2 regions of the Desulfosporosinus youngiae DSM 17734 genome follow, and region 1 is predicted to be linked to the other one. Evidence: riboswitches for the same ligand, from Rfam matches in the RefSeq annotation. Region 1 holds a riboswitch; the other holds the start of a gene.
What was found. Region 1 has a riboswitch for lysine ahead of lysA (diaminopimelate decarboxylase). Riboswitches for the same ligand answer to the same signal wherever they lie in the genome.
Positions count from the first base shown of each region.

Region 2: another riboswitch for lysine. It lies ahead of dapA (4-hydroxy-tetrahydrodipicolinate synthase); the one in region 1 lies ahead of lysA (diaminopimelate decarboxylase).

Region 1 covers NZ_CM001441.1:4,408,175-4,414,426, forward strand. Annotated here, with positions in the region: gene DESYODRAFT_RS20410 (IS5 family transposase) at 1-1,462, shown strand, start outside; gene lysA (diaminopimelate decarboxylase) at 1,522-2,781, opposite strand; lysine riboswitch at 2,873-3,047, opposite strand; gene DESYODRAFT_RS20420 (cell wall-binding repeat-containing protein) at 3,234-5,660, opposite strand.
Region 2 covers NZ_CM001441.1:5,371,305-5,377,556, forward strand. Annotated here, with positions in the region: gene DESYODRAFT_RS24895 (LysR family transcriptional regulator) at 334-1,239, shown strand; gene dapA (4-hydroxy-tetrahydrodipicolinate synthase) at 1,605-2,495, opposite strand; lysine riboswitch at 2,582-2,757, opposite strand; gene DESYODRAFT_RS24905 (hypothetical protein) at 3,217-3,678, shown strand; gene DESYODRAFT_RS24910 (hypothetical protein) at 4,019-4,354, opposite strand; gene DESYODRAFT_RS24915 (hypothetical protein) at 4,889-5,266, opposite strand; gene DESYODRAFT_RS24920 (N-acetylmuramoyl-L-alanine amidase family protein) at 5,307-6,128, opposite strand; gene DESYODRAFT_RS24925 (hypothetical protein) at 6,163-6,252, opposite strand, start outside.

The DNA.
Region 1 (6,252 bases):
TTTCATCCTGCCTTTTTCGGGGAAACTGGATCCCGAAAATCGTTGGGTTCAATTAGCTAATATAATTCCTTGGGATGAGTATGAAAAAGAATACGCCCATATGTTTCCGAGTGATCGTGGCAATGTGGCCAAACCGGTCCGTATGGCACTCGGTACGTTAATCATCCAAGCTCGCTGCGGTTATACTGACCGTGAAACGGTTCAGCAGATTACGGAGAATCCTTATCTCCAATGGTTCATAGGCCTCAAGGAGTTTCAATTGACTCGTCCTTTGACTCCAGTCGCCCTGGTGAAATTTCGCAAGCGCTTTAAGAAAGACCGCATGGCTAAAATCAACGAGCGCATTGCTTTAGCTGAGCGGGCGGCAAAAACATCTGAAAAGGAAGCCGAGAAGAACGATGATGATCAACAAGGACCTAATCTTCCGGATGCGGATAAGGAAGAGAAGAAAACCCCTGCTGACTCTGATTCAGAAGAATCCAAACCGAATCAAGGTATGTTGATCCTTGATGCCACCTGCACACCGGCCGATATAAAATATCCGACAGACCTCGGACTGCTTAACGAATCCCGCGAGAAACTGGATGAGATCATTGATACGCTTCATAAAGCGAAGGGTAAAGCAACCAAACGGCCGAGAACTTACCGTGAAAAAGCGAGAAAAGCTTATCTGAGTGTGTCTAAACAGCGGAGTCCGAGAAAGAAGCAACTTAGAAAAGGCATCAAGCAGCAATTGCAATATTGTAAAAGAAACCTTCGCCACGTTGACCAAATGCTGAAAGAAATTCCCTCAGGCTTTGAAGCCTTAAGCAACCGACAAGTCAAGTTATTGGAAACCATTCGAACCGTAATTGAGCAGCAGGAAACAATGTATAAGACAAAACAACATCAGATACCGGATCGAATCGTCAACCTCTATCAGGATCATGTCCGACCGATTGTACGCGGCAAAGCCAGTGCCAAAGTAGAATTCGGGGCTAAGGTAGCCATAAGCATCGAGAAGGGATTCTGCCGCATCGAAAAATTGTCTTGGGACGCGTTTAATGAAGCAGAAACATTGATAGATAGCGTAGAGCGTTACAGAGCCCGTAATGGATGCTATCCTGAGGCGGTGCTGGCCGACAAGATATACCGTAACCGCAAAAATCTGGCGTATTGCAAAAACCACAACATCCGGCTCAGCGGTCCCAAACTAGGCAGGCCCTCAGGAGATGCCCTGAAAAAAGTAGAGAAGGCCATTGAACGGATGGATGCCAAGATGCGTAATGCTGTAGAAGGCAAGTTTGGCGAGGGTAAAAGGAAATATGGCCTTGATCGTGTTTATGCTAAATTGAAAGAAACAGCAGAGTGCATGATTAGCATGCAATTCTTTGTCATGAACTTGGAGCATAAGCTCAGGGTTCTTTTTGTCCAAATTTTGAAGAGGTATTTTCAAATTACAGATATTGGTGTATTTGCGTAATCGAACGAATAAAAAGGATTCGGTTAGCAAGCCCTATTTAGAAGCAGACTTATTTAAAATTAATCTTCCAACCCCGAGAAATCTAACGTAGCGAAGAGATCTTCAAGCGTCTCAGCCCGTCGGATCATTTCCACACTGCCGTCCGTCTTGAGGAGCAGCTCTGCCGAGCGTAATTTACCATTATAGTTAAATCCCATAGCATGGCCATGGGCCCCGGCATCATGGATGACGACAATATCTCCAATATCCATCTTAGGCAGCGCTCTATCTATGGCAAATTTATCGTTATTCTCACACAGACCTCCTGTGACATCATAAATCTGATCACACGGCCAATCCTCTTTTCCCATCACTGTAATGTGGTGATAGGCACCATAGAGAGCAGGACGCATTAAGTTGGCCATGCAGGCATCTAAACCAACATAATTTTTGTAGATTTCTTTTTTATGCAGCACCTTGGCAACCAAATAACCATAGGGACCCAAGATCATCCGTCCGCTTTCCAGAGAGATCTTTAATGGGTCCAAGCCTTTATCAACAATCAGTTGATCGTAGGCCTCCTTGATCCCCTTACCTATCATCTCAAGGCTAACCGGCTCTTGATCCGGACGATAAGGAATACCAATCCCTCCGCCGAAATTAACTAATTCAATTTTGATCCCTAGCTTATCGTAGATCTCTCCTATTAGCTTGAACATCATAGTGGCCGTCTCAATAAAATAGTTAGGATCAAGCTCATTCGAAATAATCATCGTGTGGATTCCGAAGCGTTCGACTCCTTTTTCCCGGGCAATTTGATAGGCTTCGAAAATTTGAGATTTGGTTAAACCATATTTAGCATCAGCAGGTTTCCCGATAATCGCATTTCCGCCCTCGCGCAGATCACCAGGATTATAACGGAAAGAGATAATTTCAGGCATTCCTGCACTTTTCTCCAAAAAATCAATATGAGTAATATCATCGAGATTAATGATTGCACCTAATTCTTTCGCCTTTTGATATTCTTCAGCAGGGGTATTATTAGAAGAAAACATAATATTTTCGTCAAGAATCCGAGCCTTTTCCGCCAGAATAAGTTCTGCGATCGAACTGCAATCCGCTCCGAATCCTTCCTCCCGCAAGATTTTAAGGATATAGGGGTTCGGTGTTGCTTTGACAGCAAAGTATTCTTTGAACTCAGGAGCCCAACTGAATGCTTCTATTAATCTACGGGCATTTTTCCGAATGGCCTGTTCATCATAAATATGAAATGGTGAACCATACTGATCGATCATTGTCTCTAACTGCTGCTTGCTAAAAGGTAATGTTTTTTCTGCCACGAATGTTTTCCCCCTACTACAATTTAATCTCCAACTATAAAAAGCAGTTTAATGAGCGCACTCTTAAACTGCTTAAATATGCAAGCGAATTTTAAGTGATAGTGCTCCACCCAATGACTAGGTGACAGTTATGTACCTATTAAATACATAACCAGTAAAAGTCCTTATGCCACAGCCTTTTACTTCGGCGATTATTCCTTTCGGCACACTTCATCGCTGGATTGCTTGGTGTACTTACTCTTAATAACCGCACCTCTATCTAATTTATCATTGGTTTATTATGCAATAAAGGCTTGATAAAAGTCAAGTAACTCGTTTAGAGATGGGTTAATAAAAATAAGCGGCAATCTTGTAGCATCTCTCTCGCAAAGTAAGGGTAAACCTGTCTGGAAGTAAAAAAGGCTTCGAATAGCACAATGCATCCGAAGCCTTCATTTAAAAACCTAATAATCTTAGTCAGGCAAATCCGTCTTAGCATAATCCATTGCTGATTCAGGGCTCGAGCCGGCACTGTTTGCCGCTCTTACTTTGTAATAATAGGTTGTATCTGCCCAGAGGCCTGTATTCGTGTAACTGGTGGTGGAAACTGTTGCAATATGAGAGTAGGTTCCGGAAGAGGAAGTGGCACCGTAAACATAATAGGATGTGGCATTACTGACTGAATCCCAGGTTAGATTAATTTGACTGGAACTCACCGCCGTTACCTCTAACCCTGTCGGAGCCGCTGGTGTATCGTAATCATCATAATCTTCTTCATCAATGTTGATAAGAATACTGTTGGGTACTACAACTATTCCTCCAAAAATAACTTCTTTCTTAATACTCCTAATTTTGCTCTTAAAGAAGTTTATGGTAACCGGATCTACAGGATCACTGACTAAAAACACGGGGGAATTTGTTATAGAAGCTAAGGCGGCCCCGGCTAGGGCATCGGCATAGTTTTCCCCGGTTGATTCATAACATGTGCTGAAATCAAGTTCATCAGCAAATTCTTTAATAATACTAATATTTGTATCATACCTGGTATTTCCGCTTAATCTTCTGGGAGAGGGAAGTTGTTTAAGGACATTATCGCTGATGATCCCTGTCCCTCCCACTACATAGGTGCTTTGGGCATTTTTTTCTAAATACCCTTTGATGTTTTCAGGTAATTTATCTTTGGGGGTGAGTAAAATAGGCATTCCTTTCATGGCAGCTATGGGCGCAATGGATAAAGCATCGGGAAAGGTCTCTCCACTGGCAATCACCGCTTGGTCAAATTCCCCGATTGCCTGGGCAATTTTGATCGATGTGTCATATTTATCAGTCCCAGCGATCCTGGTTACCCCTATCCCCAGGTCTTTTATACTTTGCTCAACTCCGGAGGATATAATACCGGTTCCACCGATGATAATTACTTTTTTCACCTTTAAACGGACGAGCTGAGTCTTTGTTTGTTCGTGCAAGATATTCTTAGTTGTTAGTAATAAAGGAGCGTTATATTTTTGGGCAAGAGGAGCGCTGCATAAGGCATCCGCGAAGTTCTCCCCACTTACGATAACAGCATAGTAAGAAGTGATCCATCCAGACTTAGCAACTTCTGCAGAGGTTCCATACATATCCTCGCCGGCTAAGCGATCAGACTGGATATCCGAGGAAGGTTCTGTAGGAATGGTGCCATCTGTCTTAGCAGTGATTGCATAAGCACTTGAGGAATAGCCGCTGCTGCTCCAGTTGTTTACAGCAGTGACTTTGTAGTAATAAGTAGTATTCGGCGATAAGCCGGTATCGGTATAGTTCGAAGTAGTTGTTGTCGAGATCTTGGAGTATGTTCCTGAAGAAGCCGTCGAGCGATATACGTAATAGGATGTTGCTTCACTCACGGAATCCCAATCCAGATAGATCCTGCTGGAACTCTCGGCCCTTGCGGTCAGATCTGTTGGAGCGGATAGATCTGACTCGTCAGATCTATCTGTCGTTGCATAATCTCTAGAAGAATATTCACTTGTTTTTGAATTCCTGACTGCCTTGACCTTATAGTAATAAGTGGTGTCTGATTTTAAATCACTGTCTGTATATTTTGAAGATGTGGCTGTCCCAATCTTAGAGTAGGTGCCCGACGAAGTTGTTGATCTGTACACATAATAGGATGTTGCATTACTGACCGAATCCCAATCCAGATAGATTTCGCTGGAGCTTTCAGCGCTGGCCCTAAGGTCTGTTGGTGCTGACAATGAGTCATCTTCATCAGAATCCAGGGTCTTGGCATAGTCCTTAGAGGAATATTCACTCGTTTTTGAGTTCCTAACTGTCTTGACCTTATAGTAATAAGTGGTGTCTGATTCTAAATCACTGTCTGTATAGCGCGAGGATGTGGCTGTCCCAATCTTAGAGTAGGTGCCCGACGAAGTTGTTGATCTGTATACATAATAAGATGTTGCATTGCTGACCGAATCCCAATCCAGATAGATTTCACTGGAGCTTTCCGCGGTGGCGGTGAGGCCGGTTGGTGCTGACAATGAGTCATCTTCATCTGAATCCAGAGTAGTTTCATAGGTTCTAGAAGAGTAGGCACTTGTTGTTCCAGAACTGTTTACTGAGACTACCTTGTAATAATAGGTGGTTTCCGATTTCAAATTGGAGTCTGTATAACGAGAGGTTGTGGTTGTGGCGATCTTGAAATAAGTACCTGACGATGATGTTGCCCTATAGACATAATAGGATGCTGCATCACTTACAGAATCCCAATCCAAGTAAATTTCGCTGGAGCTTTCGGCGCTGGCCGTAAGATCAGTCGGTGCTGAAGGAATACTCGCCGCAAGCGTAACTTTCGGAACTATTAGGACAGCAAAAAAGAAACATAGTACTAAAGTTAATAATCTCAGACTGTTTTTTTTCATTACTCTACCTCCTATTATAAGAGTTTTTTCTCATATCTCCCTTTAAAAGCCTTTTCTATTGTCTGGTTGAATCACGTTCCTCCCGGTTTCCGCTTACTTTTACTTTATTCTTTTTATATCTTCATAATCCTTCCTGTGTTAGAAACTATTTCTTTCCGAGGGTGTTCCTTTTCATCTTCAGTGGAGGCAGTCTCCCACCTAAGTCTTGATGTTCGGCTTTACCTAAACAAGTTCACTGTCAGGGCAAGATTATTTTTAATTTTTTCAGTAGACTTTCAGTTAAGCCTCAGCTTCATTTCAGAATTTTATTGCATAATTACATTGCTTGGGCACACTGAATTAAGGGGTTTATCAAGGCTGATGCACTGTCTATAAACTAAAGTAATCCATGTCACTATGAGCACCGGTTGAATTCGCAGTCTCCGGGAGCTTTTTTCTATTTGCACTTTGTAGATTCTTAAAATCTAAAAAGCCTTGAAATATAGGGGATTTCAACAGCTCTTCATTAACTTTAAAGAATTAAATTTTAATCTTATTTTAATTTTCATCAAATTTTCCTTGAAGACTTTTAGGGTAGAATTCATACATAGTC
Region 2 (6,252 bases), 960 kb from region 1:
TCGAAATAAGAGCGTTAACTTTTCTCCCTTCATAAATTTATGTTTTAATTGTGATTTCCATCACTTATTTGCAGATTATAAGGTAATATAGCTTTATCTGTAAAATACTTAGTGATTATGCCCCCTATAGTTAATATAGAGGAAGATTATTAAATTTTTCTATAGTTAAATTTTTACACCTAACTGTAACTTCCAAATAATAGGTTGAATTATTATTGTTTTCTCACTTTGTTATCTGAATAACTCATAGTATAATGAGAAGTAATCGTTAAGTTCAAACCTCATAAAATAAACTCTAAATCCCAAATTAAGCTGTCAAGGATGGTTAGAAATATGCGCTTAGAACAATTATCCTATTTAATTGCTGTCCATGAATCTAAATCGATTTCTCTTGCCGCCGAACGCTCCCATATTTCACAGCCTGCGCTTAGCTCTGCCATCAGTAAATTAGAGGACGAACTGGGTATTGTTCTGCTAAAAAGAACTAATGCAGGAGCCCAGCTTACTGAAATGGGCGAACAAATTATTGTTGTGGCTAAGGAAGTTCTCAACAAGATTGATGAAATCAAATCCATTGCTCATGGCGATTCAATTGATTTACAGGGTAATATTTCAATGGCTGTTGAACCAAGTATAAACATAACAGTAATGCCTGAAATATTGACAACCTTTAAACATGATCATCCTAAAGTGGATACTATTTTGAAAGTCGGAGAGTCGAATAATATACTAAGGGATGTTCAATCAGGTAAAGCTGATTTTGGGATGATCTTAAAAACCGATGCCTTTTCCAAATCAAAGGATATTAACTACAAAGAATTGTTTTCTGATGAGCTGGTCATCATTTCCGGGAATAATTGTGAGATGACTAAAGGGTCTTCCACTATGACTCTTAAGCAGGCCCTATCTTTGCCTATTCTTTTATACAACACTGAATATATCACTGATTGTGGCGTATCGAGTGTATTGCAAAGATATGGTGATATTAATGTGTCTTACAGGGTTGACAACCTAGAGATGATGGAAAAGATTCTGTCTCAAGGAAAAACAATTGCCTTCGTCCCTCAGTTTATGGCTGATGAATACGTAAAATCCAGTAAAATAAAAAAAATCGCCCTCAGCGATGCGCATTTAGAGGTTATAATCCTTTTAATATGGCTGAACCGCCATCATCTCTCTTTAGTCGAAAAAGAATTTATTAAGGTCATTAAAAACGTCTGCTCCAAAAGGTATAAGTGAAACTTGCAAGCCGTAGCCTCGGGCCGTACTCTCTGACACTTACGTTCAGACAAACAAAATAGTCCATTAAAGTCGAGATAAATTTTTGTTATCTCGACTTTTCCAGTTATGCCCGGAATTGAAGTCAACTGTCAACCTCGATTGCTTATGGCGAAGTTAATTAAATTCATACTAAAAACGATGCTTAATTTTTAACCCCCAAAAGCCGAAGGGGCTGTCTCAAAAATAAATGAAGACAGCCCCTTTTTATGTTCTTAATTGTATTAAAGATTGTGCACTACTATTACATTTTTCAGCCCAAGGATAGCGAAACTACCCTATTGCCAGATAGATTTGCCGGTCTCGTCCTGTCTCTATGATCTTCCTCAAACGTTTAATCCATGTGCTCTCATAAGAGAGACCAACTTTTCACGGTTTGTATCCTCCATTGTTGTAAGAGGGGATCTGAGATAATCCTTGCAGAAACCCATAGCTGCCATAGCAGCCTTGACCGGAATAGGGTTTACTTCGCAAAACAGTGCCTCTATAAGGGAGTAAAGTTTATATTGCTGCTCTGCACTGCCTGCAATGTCACCCTTAAAGAAACGTGTGCAAATCTCACGTGTCTGTGCCGGCATGACGTTAGAAATCACAGAAATGCCGCCAACTCCGCCAAGCGCCATAAGTGGAACCAACTGATCGTCATTGCCTGAATACAAATCAAGCTTACCATGCACACGCGCCATGGTTTCAACAACTTTGGAAATGTTGCCATTTGCTTCTTTAATCCCTACTATATTTTCGTGTTCAGCTAATGCCTCGTAGGTTGCAGGCTCAATATTTATCCCCGTCCTTGAAGGCACATTATAGAGAATGATAGGCTTAGTACTCTTGTCGGCAATTTGAGCAAACATTTTAATCAGGCCTTTTTGCGTAGCTTTGTTGTAATAAGGGGTAACTACGAGCATTGCATCCGCACCTGCTTCGCAGGCACAATGCGTGAGATCATGCACGTATTCGGTGTCATTGCTGCCTGTGCCGGCAATAACCGGCACTCTGCCTCCTGCATGCTGAACGGCAAATGTAATTGCTGCTCTGTGCTCGGCGTCAGTCAGGGTCGACGCTTCGCCTGTGGTTCCGCAAATTACCAGAGCATCAATCCCTTCTGCAATTTGCCAATCGATCAATCTGCCAAGCTGTTCATAATTAATTCCTGTTTCGTCCAGAGGAGTGATGAGAGCAGTGGCGATACCTTTGAAAACAGTGTTCTTTTTCATGTTAATTCTACGTCTCCTTTTATACAAAAAAATAGCTGATACGGAATCAGCTACTAAATTACCCTATGATTTTCCAATCATACTGTAATATAGATAGCTCTCCGCAAACGCGACAATTGAACAAATCTTATTTTGTTCAACCAGCCCAGTCCCCACGTAATTGGGACCAACTTCGGCATCTACACCTTTCACCGAAGCTACGGTCTTACGTAAACCTTAACAACTTCGGATACTGATTGTACAATGCACCTCTATCAGTTCTATTAAGTCTATCCATATATTGCTATACTTGTCAAGCCTAAATTATCAACTGCGTTTTCCTAAGCTTGACACATGAAATTAACCTCTTGATTTTTAGTGATTTCAGTGTCCTGCGATCTGTGGGGCTCAACAAAATCCTCAGGATTGAAGAAAAATCCCCTCGGTTTAAGCCGCTTTCACTAAATCCTGAGTATTTTCTAAAGCTGAGGATAAGGATAAGCATAATAAAATCCGTATATAAGAATAGGCAGTCGGAAATTCTGCACGGGCTCCCGCCACCACGGTTAAAAAAATGAAAATAGGTTACAATTAACATCGGGGTTCGATAGAGAAGTTTATCCCCTCCGAAGTACAGGACAGCACAGGATAGAAATAGAAGTCCCATGATTGAATCAAAAAGATAGGATTATTATGTTGATAGTTACGGTAGGGTTAAGCAAAACATAGGGAGGACCGTAAGATGAAAATCATTGACCTTAAAGACAGATTTGCAAGGAGCTTGGTTGCCGGATTTTTTGCTTCTTTAGTATTATTAGCTTTAAATTTATTTTCTTATTATATACTCCACTTAAGTCAGCGCCGTTTTATAAACTATTCAGCTTTAATGATCTTTGGGAGACAATTTAATAACTTTCCTGAGGCTTTTGTAAGTTCCATTGCTCAAATTTGTTTTTCCACTTCTTTGATTGTTATTTCTAGTTATCTTATTCTTAAGGAAAAAAGGGAAACTTATTTATTGAGAGGGTTGTTTGTTGGTTTTGGAAGCTGGTTCGCAATTTTGTCCTCGTGTTATATCATTGGAATCCATAACACATTATTGATGGATCTAGGATCAGCTATTTCCTTTTTTATCGCTTCTCTTATTTGGGGCATATTGGGTGCTTGGCTTTTGCATATATTGGATGAACGGTACGAATCCTGAAGGGAGTCAAACTCAATTCAATAATCCTGCCCATACATAAACTGCGGTAAATAATTCCCGTATCCCCGGCTTGTTGCATCTCAAAATCCCAAACGTTTGGGATTTTGAGATGCACATTTCTATTTTAGTGGCAAAATTCAACTGACAATATCATTCGTGGACACATGATCACAGGAAAACTGATAAACGTCTGCTTTTCTCCGGAAGGGCTAATCCGGCATGTCCCTATATTCTATGAGTTTGCTGTCCGAGAGGTGCCATACCATTTAAAAAATTAGGGCATGTCCCAGAAAAGACAACGTTGTCTTTTCTGGGACATGCCTTGGATTGCCCACTTCTGTCACCATATTGATCCTATGAATCTCCAATACGGGATGCAAAGGACGACCGTTAGCAGCACAACAATACCATAGCAAAGGGCAACATAGCGACCTTGCCTGTGATTAAAAGCCTTCCCCCCCGTACTGTAGTAAGCCATAAGATAGGTTGGCGATTGATAGGGGAAAAAGAAAGGATCGATTGTCAAGAGAATTACAAACACTAACACCCATGGATGGATACCGGCTTGGCTTGCCAAGGGGGCTAATGACAGGGTGAGAAGAATAAGCGCCGGATCATTCTCCAGATCCTTCGCATAAAGGGACGCTAAGTTCATATATTCTAAAGCTTTTTGCATGTCTCCATGCATCCGATATATTTCAGCCGATTTTTCATACATACGAGAAAGTTTGATCTATTTATTCGTTTAAGGTATTTCCATTTGCATCCCGTTCCTCCCCAGGAATTCCCCAGAGGATAATCGCCTGGTTTCTGCTCAAATTCGGAATCGATTCCGAATTTGAGCTACATTCATAACACATACAACTGCTTCTTCTGCAGTATTTCCGATGGTCTGTCCCAGATCCTGAGGCAATTGTAGAGCTGCTGCGCTGAACGCACTCCAGTTTGAATTACCTTAAGAACTATATCAATAAAATTATTCCCAGGATAAAAAACAAAAAACGCCCCTCCATAGGAGGGGCGTGACAGAGGAGGTAAGAGAGACAGCGGTCTATATTTCAACCGTTATGTCCAAGTATTTTTCGGCCATATTTAGTATAGAACAAATATGTTAACGTTACGTGACCTTGATATGTAGAATGTGTTAAACCTTATAATGGAAAAAGCCCCTCCAATTAAGGATAGGGCTCTCGCCATGTCTTAAAATAATTTACCCATGATCAATTCCCTTTACTTCCTGAACAGCTTCTTGCTTTGGTTTTTGATGAACGTCGGTAGAGTTTAATTCTGTTAGATAATTCTTCGCGCTGGCATAAAGTGTTCTGGCCATATTTTCAAACATCGAATAAGTCATAACCATTCGTACCGCTCTCGGCAGTAACTCATATCCCTTACTAACCACAAAACTAAATTTCTGATCACCAACCTCCAATACAAGGGCCTCTGCTTGCTTTTCTACCTGCAGCATCAGAGAAAGGATTATTTTTGTTGCTTTTGCCTTTCCTTGAGACACCAAGAAAACAACAAAGCCGCTAACCAATAAAATTAACCCCCAGTAAGCTTGGAGGCCCGATAATACAATATCCACTTTTATTTCTCCTTTTCAAATTGGCAAGCACTTGCGAATATTAAGCGCCTGTTGCACTTACAACAGCTGCAGTATCTCCCCAAGTCTTCCCGGAAAGGATTGTTTCGTTCGGATGTCCCACGGGTCCACCCCCGACTATGACAAGATGCTCGGCTTTAAAAACGTCTGGCGGTGGGGTCTTATCATCAAATCTCAAAAAAACTGCACAGTTGCCAAGTTTGATTGACTCTCTTCGCGCCGGTACCAAGTAATCCTCAATGCCATGAGCTAAAACCGCTTCTTTCATCTCATAGCCCCTTTTCTTTTGTGTATTTCCACTGACACTAACCTCGAAATGATCCCCAATCCCCTGGGCGATCGCTAAAGCAGCCTGATCCATCTTTTCCAAGATCGTGGCTTCCTCTGAATTAATGAAACCGTGCTCAATGAGCACGGCCGGCATCTCTGTCCACTTTAATACATACCAATTTGCGTATTTGACACCACGGTCTGTCATTCCCAGCAGAGCCATTCTTGCCCGGATCGCCTTGGCAATCTTCTCCCCTTCGCCCCCGGCCGCAAGAGCATAGACCTCGTTCCCGTATGCTTTCGCAGCCGCTGAATTATTGTGGAAGGAGTAGAATGCGTCACCGCCCAAAGAGTTGGCCGCTTTTACCCTATTTTTCAGGTCCAAATCAACGTTGAATGCTATCGGCGCGCAGAAGTCCTTGTCTGTAGTCCTAGTGAACTTCACTCTGAAGCGGCCTGTTGCTTCGAGAATCACTGCAATTTTCTTGGCCAACGCTAAAACATTATCCTTTTCCTTAGTTGTCGAGCCTACAGCTCCCGGATCTGCGCCGCCATGGCCTGGGTCGAAGATCATATCATATATCTTTAATTCACCCGAATGACTCACCTCACTTTACAAAAATACTGGACAGAAACTCAGGGTTAACATTCTGACCAATGGCCGCAAGCGTTATGATGAGCGCTAGAGTCACCGAACC